2 regions of the Bacillus seohaeanensis genome follow, and region 1 is predicted to be linked to the other one. Evidence: riboswitches for the same ligand, from Rfam matches in the RefSeq annotation. Region 1 holds a riboswitch; the other holds the start of a gene.
What was found. Region 1 has a riboswitch for cobalamin ahead of ACFSUL_RS15435 (ABC transporter substrate-binding protein). Riboswitches for the same ligand answer to the same signal wherever they lie in the genome.

Region 1 (7,736 bases):
TCATGTCGTTCATTTACATCACATCGAAGATTCGTCGGAAAAATATATTTGGACACCAGTACATCCATCAAACGAAAAACACATTGAACCTAGCTCTATAAAAGATTATATTAGAGAATTTGGTTCACAGGAGAATACAAAACTAATATTAGAACACACACCTCATCGAGTACCATCGAAACATTTTGTTTTAGAGGGAATTAATTGGATAAAAGATACCTTAGATAACAAATAAAGGGTCTCCGAAATAGAGACCCTCTCGACCACATAAGAAAGTACGAAAATCATTTCAACTTTTCATCTTCCCCTTTTTGAACAACCACATATTTTCCTTTTCGATCCGCTTTTAGCGCAATAAACGATTTAACAATGGAGTAACCGAGAATGACTACGCAGATTAACAAGTGAATAGGGAATAATAGAGTATCTTGGAGATGGAAATTACCGGTTCTATTCGCAATATAGAGAAGCAGTAAAGCTAATAGGACATACATGCCACATAAATAAAGTGGGGAAGACCACATCAACTGAACACCTTCTACAATAAAGAAAGCGAGTGAACCGAGCCAAGCCATTGTAAAAAAGAACGGAACAATATTCATCAACTGTGCTCTGTTTGCAAAACTGCTAGCCCAGCCGTCCATAAGTTTTGCGAATCCATTAGGATACATTCGCATAGAAATTGCCCGGTAACCGCTTTTCGCTTCTATAAAAACACCGCTTTTTCTTGCGTGCTTAGAAAGGGAGAGATGTGCTGCCATTGAACCTTTTGTTGTTTCATGACCACCCAAAACAAAATAATCTTGTTTTGCACATATAAAGCATTGTTCAAATCCTCCAGCGGGACCTGAAATCTTCGAAAATACATTTGTGACACCAGATGCAGCAAGAATAATCATATGAAGTAGCATGGAGAGTGTTTCATACCAATGTTTTACATAATGATATGGATGAATGGTTAAAACACCTCTATTTTGCTGTTTCTTGTATGCTTCTGCTATTCGGAGCAATCCTCTTTTATCAAACCATGTATTACTATCAACGAATAGAAAAATGTCTCCATCAGCCTGTTGCGCTCCAGTCCAGTAGGCCCAATTTTTTGCTTGCCAGCCGGCAGGGAGTGGGGGCATAGCAATTACTCTAGCTCCCAATTGTCCCGCTATGTCTTTTGTTTTGTCCTCTGAATGATCATCAACAACAATAACTTCTAAAGGAGATACGATTTGTTCATTAATGCTTTTTAAAAAGGAGGTAATGTTTTTTTCTGCATTTTTTGCATGAATAATAATGGAGAATTTTTTCACAAGGTAATTATTTTGTAGTTGGACTCTTTTTTTTAAGACAGGTAATCTCATAAACAGGAAGATCGTAAGCGATATAGCAACTATCCACGAAATCATATAAATTCCCTTCCTTTTATACTGATATTATATTGTTGCCATTATATCCACTTTTCGAGGAAGTAATACGTTTTTTTCTTGGGAAGGGTCCTGGTTTAATTTTTTCCCTTACTAATTTTGATTTCAAGAACTGAGTTTAGGCAAATTAAAAGAAGGTGAGCTTAGTGCTCCCCCTCTTCCCTTTATTCATTACCTTATAAATTTTCATTTTGTTGCCCAATTTCCCCTTCAGCTAAGTAGTTATTGGCATCTTCCTGCTTTTTATGCTCGGCAACAGAGTCGCCAGGGTATGGGTCCTCTAGGTTAACATATTGAGAAGGACCGGGCTCCACTGATACTTCATCTTGGTTTGGTAATTTTATTGATGTTACGCTCTTTTGCTTATCCATTGTAAAACTCCTTTCCATTCTTAACGTTTAGTACAAGTATAGGCAGATAGAATTTAAGCTACTTGCACAGTTGTTATTTCTAGTATGGATGAAGGAGGCCTCTACTATTCTTCTAACGCTTTATTTTCCCCAATTGTCTTTGATAAACTCATCACGACCGGACTGAGCACGATCGGTTTTATATTCGTCAGGGCTTTTCTTGTAAAAGTCCTGATGATAATCTTCGGCAGGATAAAACTTTTCAGCATTAAGGATTTTTGTAACAATTGGTTTCTTGAACCGACCACTTTTGCTAATTTCATCTCTAGTTTCCTCAGCAAGACGTTTTTGCTCTTCATTATGATAAAAAATGGCTGTCCGATATTGGGGTCCACGGTCTTGAAATTGACCTTCATCATCTGTAGGGTCTATTTGTGGCCAATATAATTCAAGCAACTTTTCATACGGGAAAAGTTCTGGGTTAAATGTAATTTGAACCACCTCGTAGTGACCAGTTTCTCCAGTTTTCACTTGCTCATATGTAGGGTTATCGACATGTCCGCCTGTATAACCCGAAACAATACTTATTATTCCTGGCAATTCATCGAAAGGCTTTACCATACACCAAAAACATCCACCGGCGAATGTAGCCAATTGTTTATTCTCACTCATAATATATCCCCCTAAAAACAAAGATTCAAAAAATCTTCCACTTAGTCATATTTCAGCTAAAATTCAGATATTTCAACTGATTTTACCACTATCCTAGGATACATGACAACTAAATGGTATTAAAATTTTTATTGAGAAAACAGCCGATTTATTATAAAATAGCAATTAACTAAAAAAGTTTTCTAGGGTTCCGTAATCTCAAATGATTAGTCTGGTCCGAGAGAAAACGCACAGATTTTATCTGTGACACGGAGGGATAAAAGCCCGGGAGATGTATCTACTTGATATGTCTCTCGGGCTTTTCCGTTGTTATAAGGTGAGGAATGGAGGACTTAAAATGAATAAAAATTGGATTATCGTATTTTTTGCCGCTTTTTTTGAGGTGTTTTGGGTAGTTGGATTAAAGCATGCCAACTCACTTTTAGAATGGGCGGGAACGGTTATCTCAATAGTCATTAGCTTTTACGTGTTGATTATCGCTGGTCGTAAATTGCCTGTCGGTACAGTGTATGCGGTTTTTGTTGGATTAGGGACGGCAGGAACCGTTTTAACAGAAATGCTTTTCTTTGGTGAACCGTTGAAAATTGGAAAAATCGTTTTGATTTCCGTACTACTTATTGGCGTAATTGGCTTAAAATTAGTTACTGATGATCCTGTTGAGGAAGGGGAAAACGTATAATGGCTTGGATTTCTTTAATAGTTGCCGGTCTCTGTGAAATGACCGGTGTGGCGATGATTAATAAATGGAATAATGATCATAAATGGCATTCACTAGTGTTCTTAGTGGTTGGATTCGGTGTTAGTTTTCTTTGTCTTACTTTTGCGATGGAAACATTACCAATGGGAACAGCCTATGCGATTTGGACAGGAATAGGAGCAGCGGGCGGGGCGGTACTCGGAATGGTCTTATATGGAGAATCGACCGATTGGAAAAGAATCTTTTTTATTGCACTGATACTTTCATCAGCAATTGGATTAAAGCTAATAGGTTAGAAGTTTTTCTGAAAAAGTGATTCCATTCGACGAGAATCTCATGTATAATCCAATTGACGGAAAATTTTATAGCATATGGAAATAGGTGAAGCAGTCCAGCAATATCTGCTTCACAATAGGGAAGTTGGTGAAAATCCAACACGGTCCCGCCACTGTAAATGGGAGCAAGCTGTGAATCCACTGTACAAAAAGTATGGGAAGGAGCAGCAAGCAATGACCATAAGTCAGGAGACCTGCCTGTTTCTTTTTTAGCACCAGTACTACGAGGATAGGAAGGTGTAATTTGCATACATACAGATAAGGGCTGAAACGCTTGCATGCATCTTACACAACATCTCCATTTACTGGAGATGTTTTTTATTTCATTCAAATTGGGGGATTAACAAATGAAAAAGTTTTACTCGTTATTTTTGACTTTATTGTTAGTTTTAGGTGTGCTCGCTGGTTGCGGTCAATCAGAGGATGGGACAAAAGATACTGGAACAAGTGGAGAAAAAACGGAACAAGCTGATGGAAACAAAGAATCTGCATTTCCTCTAACGATAACGGATGCGGTTGACGAAGAGGTCGTTATTGAAAAACAACCCGAGAAAATTATCTCCCTTGTTCCTAGCAATACAGAAATTGCTTATGAATTAGGTTTAGGAGAGAAGATTGTTGGAGTTTCTGATAATGATAACTATCCGGAAGAAGTAACGGAAAAAGAAAAAGTTGGCGGAATGGAATTTAATGTTGAAAAAGTTATTAGCCTGTCACCAGATTTGGTACTAGCACATGAGTCTGGTGTATCCTATGCAAAAGAAGGGTTTAAGCAATTACGTGAAGCGGGCATCCCAGTATTTGTAGTCAAAGAAGCTACAAACTTTGATGAAACTTTCGAAACGATTGAAACAATAGGCAAAATAACTGGTACAACGAAAGATGCTGAAGAAATTGTCACAACAATGAAGGAAGATTTAGATGCAATAAAAGAAAAAGTTGCTTCTGTTACAGAAAAGAAAAAAGTATATGTTGAAGTTTCTCCCGCTCCGGAAATTTTTACAACAGGGAAAAACACTTTCATGGATCAAATGCTGACAACTATTAACGCAGAAAATGCCGTTTCAGATCAAGAGGGATGGGTACAGATGGACCAAGAGGCAGTCATTGCACTTAATCCAGATGTTATTATTACAACGTATGGTTTCTATACTGAAAACCCGAAACAACAAATCATGAGCCGTGACGGATGGCAGGATATGAAAGCTCTTAAAGAAGAACAAATATATGATGTTCATTCTGATTTAGTAACAAGAACAGGTCCTAGGCTTATCGAAGGAGTAGAGGAGATTGCCAAAGCAGTTTATCCAGAAGTTTTTGCAGAATAAAAAATGGATAACATATGGATTAGCTTTAGTCTTTCTCGTACTATCACTATTAGCTGGGATCTCTATTGGAACCATTTCCGTTCCATTTCGTGATACAATTGTTATCATTGGTGCAAAAATATTCCGTTTTGACCTTCCTGAATCAATTGATACGATGTACACTAATATCGTTTACGCGATTCGATTACCTCGTGTATTATTGGCCTTTATTGTAGGGGGCTCTTTGGCAATTGCCGGAGCTTCCTTCCAAGGGCTTCTAAGAAATCCGCTAGCTGATCCATATACTTTAGGTGTTTCTTCCGGAGCTTCTGTTGGAGCAGTTTTAACACTGTTTTTTCAAATAAGCCTTCCGGTTATCGGAATGTTTACACTTCCATTTTTAAGTATTGTTACATCTATTATTACTATTTTTCTCGTATTATTTTTTGCACAAAAAGTAGAAAGATCGATGAAAATTGAGACGATCATTTTAACTGGTATTATATTTAGTTCATTTTTAGGATCATTCATTTCGTTAATGATTGCGTTAACTGGAGAAGAGTTGCGGCAAATTATCGGCTGGCTACTCGGAAGTGTTTCAATGCGTGGTTGGGATTATGTAATTATTATTATCCCATTCTTTATTATCGGTGTTATTATTTTATTGATGAATACAAAAGAGCTAAATGGAATGAGTTTTGGAGAGGAACATGCACATCATCTCGGAATTTCCGTTGAAAAAAGAAAACTTGTCATTTTGCTTGCTGGCTCGATTTTAACCGGGGCAGCTGTTGCTGTTTCAGGAACGATTGGGTTTGTGGGTCTTGTTGTTCCACATTTTATTAGAATACTAGTCGGCCATGACCATCGTCATCTACTGCCATTGTCAATTATCACGGGCGGTGGGTTTTTAGTACTAGCAGACCTTATTTCGCGTACAGTTATTGCACCTACAGAGCTTCCAATCGGAGTTATTACAGCATTAATCGGGGCTCCTATTTTCGGATATATTTTAATAAAGAAGAGAGGTGCCTAAATGATATCTGTTCAACAGTTAACAGCAGGGTATGAGAATAAAAAAATACTTAAAAATATAAGTTTTACCGTCCAAGCTGGAGAATTTTTCGGTATTTTAGGTCCGAATGGAAGCGGGAAAACAACTCTTCTCAAAGTATTATCCGGACTACTTCCAACCGATAATGGAAGTGTTACTATTCAAGGGAAAGACATATCCTTTTATTCGTCGAAAGAACTTGCGAAAACAATTGCTGTTTTACCACAAATTACTTCTAACTCCTTCTCGTACCGTGTAAAAGAAACCGTTATGCTTGGGCGATATGCACATCAAAAAGGTTTGTTCAAAGGTATTCAACCGGAAGATGAGCAAGTGGTGGAAGAAGTAATGAAGCAAATAGGTGTATGGGAATTACAAGATCGAGTGCTTGACGAATTGTCTGGTGGAGAAAGGCAACGAGTTTTCCTTGCGCAGAGCTTGGTACAACAACCGAAAATATTAATATTGGACGAGCCTACCAATCACTTGGATCTTTCTTTTCAAAAGAATTTACTTGATTTATTGAAACACCGATCGAAGCAAGATAATTTGACTATCATCAGTATTTTTCATGATCTGAATCTTGCTAGTCTTTATTGCGACCGGTTGCTACTATTACATGAAGGAAAAGAAAAGCTTGTGGATCACCCAGAAAATGTACTAAGTGTAAAGAATATAGAAGAGGTCTATCATACGAAAGTAGAAAAACGACCTCACCCAAAAGTGCCAAAACCACAAATGGTAATTATTCCTGAAGCAGATGAAGCTGATTTGGAAGATGTTATTCTTGGTGAGCAATACATTGGTGAGTCAGATGATTACATTAGCTATCATTCACCAATCCCGCTAAAAAGCATGTCATCAGGTGTGATTGGTTCTGGTCTCGGGTGGTATCAACATTTTATAAATAGACATGTACCAAAGGATTATGATATTTCCAATTATTATGAAGATATGAAACAATACCTTTATGATCACGGTTTCGATCCCAGTTTTACGGTAGGGATGATGACAGCCGTTATCCTTGAGGATGTCACCTATAAAAAGTTCAAATTAGGTGATTGTAGTATTTTTGTCGTTGTAACAGCTGGAGTCGGAAATGCCGTTGATGTCTCCAATAGCTATCAATTTGATTTAGAACCTTCACCGGGGACAATAAACACTTGGGTATTCATTAATGGAAACTTATCCGATGAGGCATTTATTCAAGCTATTGTTACAGCTACAGAAGCGAAAGTAAAAGCAATGAGAGATTTGGATATCCTTGATCCAAAAACAGGTACTTTTGCCACGGGTACTTCTACAGACAGTATTATGATAGCTGCTACTCAGCGAGGGAAGAAACATACTTTTGCAGGCTCGATAACGTCACTTGGAAAATTAATTGGTCAAGGAGTCCATGAATGTACAAAAGAAGCAATACAAAAATCTGTTAAAAGGCGATCCAAACTATGATTAGTCACCTTTTATCAATTATTTTGGCCTTATTCATTGACCGAATTGCAGGGGATCCTAACCATTGGCCTCATCCAGTCCGCTGGATAGGTCGGTTAATTTCGTTTTTAGAGGTACGTTGGAATAGAGGGAAATATCGAAAGTGGAAAGGCACGCTGTTATCTTTCACTGTTTTATTGACGGTATTTTTCTTGTCATTGTTTATCACTGTTGCTTCGTATTCTATACATACTGTAGTTGGAATCATTATTGAATCCATTTTAATTTATACTTCAATCTCACAACGTAGCTTGAAAGAGGCCGCACTGGAAGTTTACGAGCCATTAATAGCTAACAATATGAAGCTTGCAAGGAAAAAGCTTTCCTATATTGTAGGAAGAGATACAGACAACTTGGAAGAAAGTGAAATTGTACGGGGAGCAGTCGAAACGGTAGCGGAGAATACCTC
Region 2 (7,736 bases), on a different contig from region 1:
AAATATGGCTGCATTGATTGAAGCAACCGGAACACCGAAGGAAATTCTATCTCCAATTATCGTTGTCGATACAGTTGTCGGCTATAGCTGGATGGGGATAATGATCTTCTTGGCTGGTTTCCAACACAAATTCAATAAATGGAACAAAGCGGACAACTCTGTCATTAAGAAAGTAAACGATGATATGAGTGAAATTGAACGCAAAAATTCTAGACCAATTACTGTACCACATCTTGCAGCTATTCTAGGCTTAGGGTTTGGTGTTGCCTACGTTATCCGTAAGTTCTCTGAAACGCTTCCGGAAACTTCTGTACTATCCGCTGGAACGTGGACAATTATGATTATTTCTGCGGTTGGGATTATCTTCTCATTCACAAAAGTAAGCAATTTAGAAAACTACGGTGCAAGTAAGATTGGTTACGCAGGGATTTACTTACTACTTGCAACAATTGGTGCAAAAGCAGATTTAATGTATGTTGTAGACGCACCTCAATATGTCCTTATGGGAATTGTTTGGCTAGCTATCCATGTCATTATTATCTTTTTAGCTGCTAGATTGCTTCGTGCTCCACTCTTCTTTGTTGCTGTAGGATCACAAGGTAATATCGGTGGGACAAGTTCTGCACCTGTTGTCGCTTCGGTATTCCAACCATCGTTAGCTCCTGTCGGGTTGTTAATGGGAATACTCGGGAATATTGTAGGTACCTATGCTGCTGTTTTATGTGCATATTTGGCAGAATGGGTCAGTGGTTTCTATTTTTAAAGTAAAAAGAGCATCGATTTTTTCGGTGCTCTTTCATTGTTTTTCTGACAAAAAGGCTCTAATTCTTTCATTTTTGCTGTAACTTCTTTTACGATCCACCTATTCTTCTTTAACAATATAAGGAATCGTTAGCTCCCTTCCTAGTGCCTTGACTAGTGAAAGAGGCAAATGTAACAATTTTCATATTCAGTTTTTATCTCCTTACAAAAATGTAATAATTAATTTCCTTCCAATTCAATCTTAGGTGTAGTAATATGTGGTTTTGCAGGAATACGCACAAACAAAGGAGAGTATAGATGGACGAAAATAAAGTACAATATGAATTTTTAGCGGATGACCCTAGTTTTAAGGTAAAACCAGTTATTATCTCCCTCATTATTGGTGCCTTTTTTGCGATTTTGAATGAAACATTATTGAATATCGCGTTAACAACCTTAATGAAAGAGTTCAGTATTTCTACTGCAACCGTACAGTGGATGGCGACTGGGTTTATGCTTGTAATGGGAATATTAACACCAGTTTCCGCTTTAATGCTTCAATCGTTTACAACGAGGAAAATGTTTATGGGAACGATGACGGTGTTTACGATTGGTACCGTAATATGTGCGATGGCACCGACATTTTCTATTCTTCTTGCGGGAAGATTGCTGCAAGCGGTTGGAACAGGGTTTTTAATCCCAATCATTTTTAATACATTTTTATTAATTTTCCCACCAGAGCGCCGCGGTGCCGTGATGGGAACAGTTGGACTTGTTATTATGTTTGCCCCGGCTATCGGTCCAACATTATCAGGAATTATTGTCGAACATTTAGGATGGAGATACCTATTTATTACGGTTATTCCATTTGCTCTTTTCTCCATCGCTTTTGCCTTTAAGTATTTGCAAAATGTTGGTGAAGTGACAAAGCCGAAAGTTGATGTCCTTTCCATTCTTCTTTCTACGTTAGGATTTGGTGGCGTTGTATTAGGTTTCAGCTTTGCTGGAGAAGGAGATGCAAGTTTTCTTGAACCGAAAGTTTTATTGCCAATTGTAATTGGCGCTGTATCATTAGTTTTATTTACAATCCGCCAGTTAAGACTAGAAGAACCTATGCTAGATGTAAGAGTATTTAAATACCCGATGTTCACACTAGCCGTTGTTTTATTTATCATTATCATTATGTCGATGTTTTCATCAGAAATTATTTTACCGATGTATATGCAAGGGCCATTAGCACTTTCCGCAGCGACCGCAGGGTTAGTTTTACTTCCAGGAAGTTTGTTGAATGGGTTAATGTCGCCAGTTATGGGAAAACTTTTCGATAAGTTCGGTCCACGGAAGTTAATGATCCCGGCAACATTCTTGCTAACAGGGGTTATGTTTGTATTAAGTCGAGTCGGAATTGATACACCTATTTGGGTCATAATCGCCTGTTATATCGTATTAATGCTTTCCGTTGCAGCGATTATGATGCCAGCGCAAACAAACGGATTAAACCAGCTGCCAAAACGATTGTATCCTCATGGAACGGCGATTATGAACACGTTGCAACCTGTGTCTGGTGCAATCGGGGTGTCTGTGTTTATTAGTATCATGACAGGAAGACGGCAAAGTTACTTGGAATCCTCCGCAACCCCAACGGACCCAGAAACAATAACTCAGTCATTCGTGGCTGGAGTTGAGCTTGTTTACCTTATCGCGCTAGGTTTTGCAATTGTCGGCTTTGTTGTATCGTTATTTGTAAAAAAAGCAACACCGGAAGATATAGCAGATGAGCAAGTTGTAACAGAGCAAGAACCTGTTCAATAAAAAACAGATTGTATTTAAAGGTTTCTACCTATATGATTAAATTAACGTTTACTTTATTGTAACTATTTTCATACCCCAATAAATATGGTGTCTACTATAGACTTAATAGGGAATCTGGTGAAAGTCCAGAACTGTTCCCGCAACTGTATGTGCTGACGAAATAAGAGAATCCACTGTCCGAGCAGGATGGGAAGGTCTTAGAGTAGAAGGAAGCACAAGTCAGGAGACCTGCCATATTTATGACGTGTTATCTTCTTCGGGAGTTGGGAAGATAGAACAAAGGTAGTTTACTAGGCAGGTAGTTTATCTCATTTGTCTATAATTTATCAATGTTTTCTCTTCCCCATCCTCTTTTTGAGTGATGGGGATTTTTGTTGGAAGAGAAACTATTACCCTCTCCCTCTCAAAAAAATTAGGAAATGAGGGATTAATGTCATGGAGAAGCTATCGTCAAATGATTCTAGAACAATCCAAACAAAACTAGTATTACCCCCGGATACAAATCATATGGGAACAATTTTTGGAGGCACAATATTGGCCTATATTGATGAGATCGCTGCAATATCCGCTATGAAACACAGTAAAATGGTCGTTGTCACCGCTTCTATCGACACAGTCAACTTCTTATCATCTGCAAAAGTTGGTGATATTTTAACGTTGGAAGCCTTCGTGATTTCTACTGGGAGAACATCAATGGAAGTGTATGTAAAAGTCGAGTGTGAAAACTTAAAAATGAGGTCGCGAACACTCACCACCACCTCAATTCTAACAATGGTGGCCATAGATGACGATGGAGCTCCAAGTGAGGTGCCAGGTGTTATCCCTCAAACAGAAGAAGAAAAAGAACTATTTGAAGATGCAAAAAAACGAAGGGAAAGACGTCTACAAATGAATAAGTAAACAAAAGGTCCGTCCCTCAGCACTTTAAAGCGGTAAGGGACGGACCTTTCACCTGTTTGAAACGGAAGAAATGTACTTTTTATAGGATAATTTCCATGTTCATTTATAATTCATTGAACCAAAAATATTTCTATCCTTTTTTCCACCATTTTTCGTATATACTATTTTTAGGAAGCTATATATGTTATATAAGAAGTGTACACATTTGGCACAACTATATGTACAGCTAGTGAAAGTTTCACTGAAGGAGCATAATTAATGGATATTTTAGCTATTTTATTAGGTGTTTTATTTGTTCTCAACGTAGCATTTGCTGCTGTTGTCATCTTTCTCGAAAGAAAAGATGCAGGAGCAACATGGGCTTGGTTGATGGTACTTTTGTTCATACCATTACTAGGATTTATCATGTATCTTATATTCGGACAAAACTTAAGTCGAAAACATTTATTTGAATGGGAAGATATTAATAAAATTGGAATTGAGGGGTTGATAGCAGAGCAAATAAAGCATCTCAAAAACCACGAGTTTCCTTTTAGAGAAGAAGCAACTTATAAGCATCAAGACTTAATATATATGCATCTAATCAACAATGGAGCAGTACTTACGCAAGAAAATTCAGTGGATATCTTTACCGATGGGAAAGAAAAATTTGACTCCTTATTAGCAGATATCGACAAAGCTGAAAATCATATACATCTGCAATATTATATTCTAAAAAAGGACAAACTTGGAAAAGGTATTGTTGATAAGCTTACGGAAAAAGCAAAACAAGGCGTCAGGGTCAGAATACTGTATGATGAAATGGGTTCTAGAGGAACAAGAAAAAAATTCTTTCGGGAGTTTATCGCTGCCGGTGGAGAAGTTGAAGTATTTTTTCCATCACGAATTCCCTTTATTAACCCAAGGATTAATTACCGAAATCACCGGAAACTTGTAATTATTGATGGTAAAGTCGGCTATGTCGGCGGATTTAATATCGGAGACGAATATTTAGGCTTAAATAAGCGATTTGGTTACTGGCGGGATACACACTTGAGAATTATCGGGCGGGCAGCACTAGCGATGCAAACTCGTTTCATACTTGATTGGAATCAGGCAAGCCGTTACAAGATTGCCTATAACACCCGCTACTTTCCGCAACACCATTTTGAAGGGAATGCCGGCATTCAAATTGTCACCTCTGGCCCTGATTCGGAATGGGAGCAAATAAAAAATGGATATATAAAATTGATTACAAGTGCGAAAAAGTCAATTTTCATTCAAACACCTTACTTTGTTCCAGACGCAAGCTTATTAGATTCATTAAGGATTGCCGCCCTTAGTGGAATTGATGTACGAATTATGATTCCTAACAAGCCTGATCACATGTTTGTATATTGGGCCACGTTCTCTTATATCGGCGAACTTTTAAAAGCAGGAGCGAGAATTTTCATTTATGAAAATGGATTTATTCATGCGAAAACGATCGTCGTCGATGATGAGCTTTCCTCTGTCGGTACCGCCAATATCGATGTAAGAAGTTTTAGGCTAAATTTTGAAGTAAATGCGTTTATCTATGATCGTCTTATTTCTAAGAACCTAGGTGACATCTTTGAAAACGATCTTCACCTAAGCCGTGAGCTTACAATTGAAGAATATCAAAAAAGAACATTAAAAATCCGTCTCAAAGAATCCGTTTCACGTTTGTTGTCACCGATTTTGTGAGTAAAAAGCAGCGGGGCATTACCGAATCCCGCTGCTTTTTACTGTATTCCTACCAATTTTCCTGATTCTACAACCTTAATTACAAACTTTCTCTCCCCTAGATTCCCTCCCTAAATGGACTTTCGCTTGTATCTAGCAACTTCTAACATCCTTGTTATTGGACAAACCTTTTGATATTTTAGACACTCTTTCCTATTTTCCGGACACTTTTCCAAGTTATTTGGACAAATAATCCGTTTTTTCAGACAAGCAATCCTTTTCACACTTAGCATCCTCATCTAAATATAGCCCACCACTATACAACCCAACCATTTTCGATGCATAATAGAAAGAGATATTTATCAGAGTATAACTTAGAGGAGTGAGGGCAATGAGCGTACATAAGGAAATATCCGCCCATTCTACAAAACAGCATCAAATCGCTAAGCAGTTTTGGGCATTAGATCAACAGCGGGAGCTTTATATAGAGGAAGCCGTTTCTCTATGCAAAGAAGGGAAAGAGTTTACCACAGATTCTATTAATTTAATTTCAAAAAGAATTAATGAGTTAGCAAAAAATGGCGTTGCTCCTACAAGGAAGTTTGTAACGCCTGAGATGGTACACGAATACGTACAAAAATTAGAAAAATGATTAAAGGTAAAACAATGCCTGGATCAGTCCCGATATCTGATCTTGCAGCACTAGGCATAAAATAGGCGAAAAAGGGAAATGACTTTAAACGTCAATTCCCTTTTTTGTAGTAACCATTATTCTTTTTTCTCATTTCTTCGTTTCCATTCATGCAGCAAAGAAGTCTCTTTATTGTGATCTAATCCTGCTTTTAGATCTTGAACGTCTCTCGCATTATGCCAATGCCATATATCTTCAATTGTTTCCACCGGTCTACGGAAGGTAAGGCCCTTATTGGTTGCTTTTAGAATATCAGCTAAAATATAACCGGCTGGATACTCATCATTTATTGGTACCCATAGCGGAAGCTCCGTAAACGGCTGCACACCTTGTTCGATAAGGAAGTCACTTCCAACCCAATCGATTTTCGTTGAATGGGTGGAAGTCCATTTATCGAGTGTATCAATGAGCTCCCCCATCGTATAATGCTCACTAGGTCCTGTTACATTATATGTGCCCGTTTCCTTCTTTTCTGCCATGTTTAAAGTCCATGTAACTAAATCACGGACATCTACCCATTGGACCTCTCTTGTTCCCGTACCAGGCACAAGGATTTCTCCACCTCTCGAAAAGCGGTCTACCCAATATGTGAATCGGTCTGTCGTATCATAAGGACCAACGATTAACCCTGGGCGAATAATAAGATTCTTGTCAGGGAGCTCACTTGTAACCACTTCTTCACAGAGAGCCTTAAGCGGACCATACGTCTCCCCTGTTACTTCTTCTATCTGCTCGTTCTCCAGTTTCCCTACCGGATCTCCTTCCGCTCTTCTTCCTTCTCGAAAATCTTTATAAACGGAAATGGATGAAATAAACACGTAATGACCGATATTCCCTTTTAAAGCCTCAATAGATTGCTCTACTACTCTAGGAACATACCCACTCGTATCGATAACAATATCCCATTGCTTTCCTTTTACGCTTTCTAAATTGCCATCCCGGTCTCCAATTAATTTCTCCACCTCTGGATAAAGCTCTGTATTTGTCTTTCCTCGATTAAATAACGTAACGTCAAAGCCTCTTTTTAATGACTCTTCTGTAAAATGCCTGCCAACAAACGATGTTCCACCTAGTATGAGAATCCTCATTGTACATTCTCCTTAATGGACTCCTTGTCCGTTAGTGTAACTTTACATACATATGCTTTTTCTGCTTCAAGAATACCAGCTTTACGTTTATCTTGTTCGTCGAACGAGACCGAAGAACTACTATTTTTTCATTTGTTCCATCCCATGTATGCAGGTATCCCACTATGAACATCTTTTCCATCTTAGTTATTAGCTAAACTCTTCAGAAATCCTTCTTTTTCATACAAAAAAAGTGCCCTCTACCATTCTATGACCTGTAGAGGACACCCATTATTGTTTTAAGGAAGTTAAATAAAAAATATATTTTTTATTTAACTGGATGCTTTTACATATGCTATTGTTTGATTTTTCTCCTCCTTCATTAACACAAAGCAAAGAAGAACACCAATGAAGGAAAGGAGGGCAAAGAATAAATACACAGCATAAATACTGAAGTTTTCCATTACAAATCCCCCAACAAAAGTACTGAACCAGTTCCCCAACCCGTTTCCAATTGCCGAGTAAATAGTAACGGCCGTTGCGGTAATATGAGCAGGAGTGATATCCCTAATATATTGCAACCCCGCAGGAATAAATAATCCAATTGCCAACCCTTGCATAACGGAAGAACCGTACACAAGCCATAAACTTGGTTCTGTAAAATAAAAGAGCCATCTGATAAGGGAAGCAGCTCCCGCAAGTAATGCCACTGTTAGTAAGCCGAACCTGTTTATCCAGTTTCCAGCCAATCTCATAAATGGCACCTCCGATAGTACCGCTATCAAAAACGCCAACCCAATTCCAGCATATGTTCCACCAGAATCTTCTACAAACAAACCAAA

Region 2: it holds a riboswitch for cobalamin, as region 1 does, so the genes downstream of both, ACFSUL_RS00525 (acyl-CoA thioesterase) here and ACFSUL_RS15435 (ABC transporter substrate-binding protein) in region 1, are expected to answer to the same signal.

Annotation. Positions count from the first base shown of each region.
Region 1 covers NZ_JBHUMF010000031.1:417,147-424,882, forward strand. The annotation lists gene ACFSUL_RS15405 (hypothetical protein) at 1-235, shown strand, start outside; gene ACFSUL_RS15410 (glycosyltransferase family 2 protein) at 285-1,400, opposite strand; gene ACFSUL_RS15415 (hypothetical protein) at 1,595-1,789, opposite strand; gene msrA (peptide-methionine (S)-S-oxide reductase MsrA) at 1,910-2,440, opposite strand; guanidine-I (ykkC/yxkD leader) riboswitch at 2,612-2,713, shown strand; gene ACFSUL_RS15425 (DMT family transporter) at 2,778-3,119, shown strand; gene ACFSUL_RS15430 (DMT family transporter) at 3,119-3,433, shown strand; cobalamin riboswitch at 3,500-3,688, shown strand; gene ACFSUL_RS15435 (ABC transporter substrate-binding protein) at 3,820-4,800, shown strand; gene ACFSUL_RS15440 (FecCD family ABC transporter permease) at 4,763-5,815, shown strand; gene ACFSUL_RS15445 (adenosylcobinamide amidohydrolase) at 5,816-7,288, shown strand; gene cbiB (adenosylcobinamide-phosphate synthase CbiB) at 7,285-7,736, shown strand, end outside.
Region 2 covers NZ_JBHUMF010000001.1:99,059-106,794, reverse strand. The annotation lists gene ACFSUL_RS00535 (DUF819 family protein) at 1-763, shown strand, start outside; gene ACFSUL_RS00530 (MDR family MFS transporter) at 1,060-2,553, shown strand; cobalamin riboswitch at 2,622-2,803, shown strand; gene ACFSUL_RS00525 (acyl-CoA thioesterase) at 2,989-3,453, shown strand; gene cls (cardiolipin synthase) at 3,712-5,157, shown strand; gene ACFSUL_RS00515 (YpbS family protein) at 5,528-5,788, shown strand; gene ACFSUL_RS00510 (NAD-dependent epimerase/dehydratase family protein) at 5,905-6,915, opposite strand; gene ACFSUL_RS00505 (MFS transporter) at 7,227-7,736, opposite strand, start outside.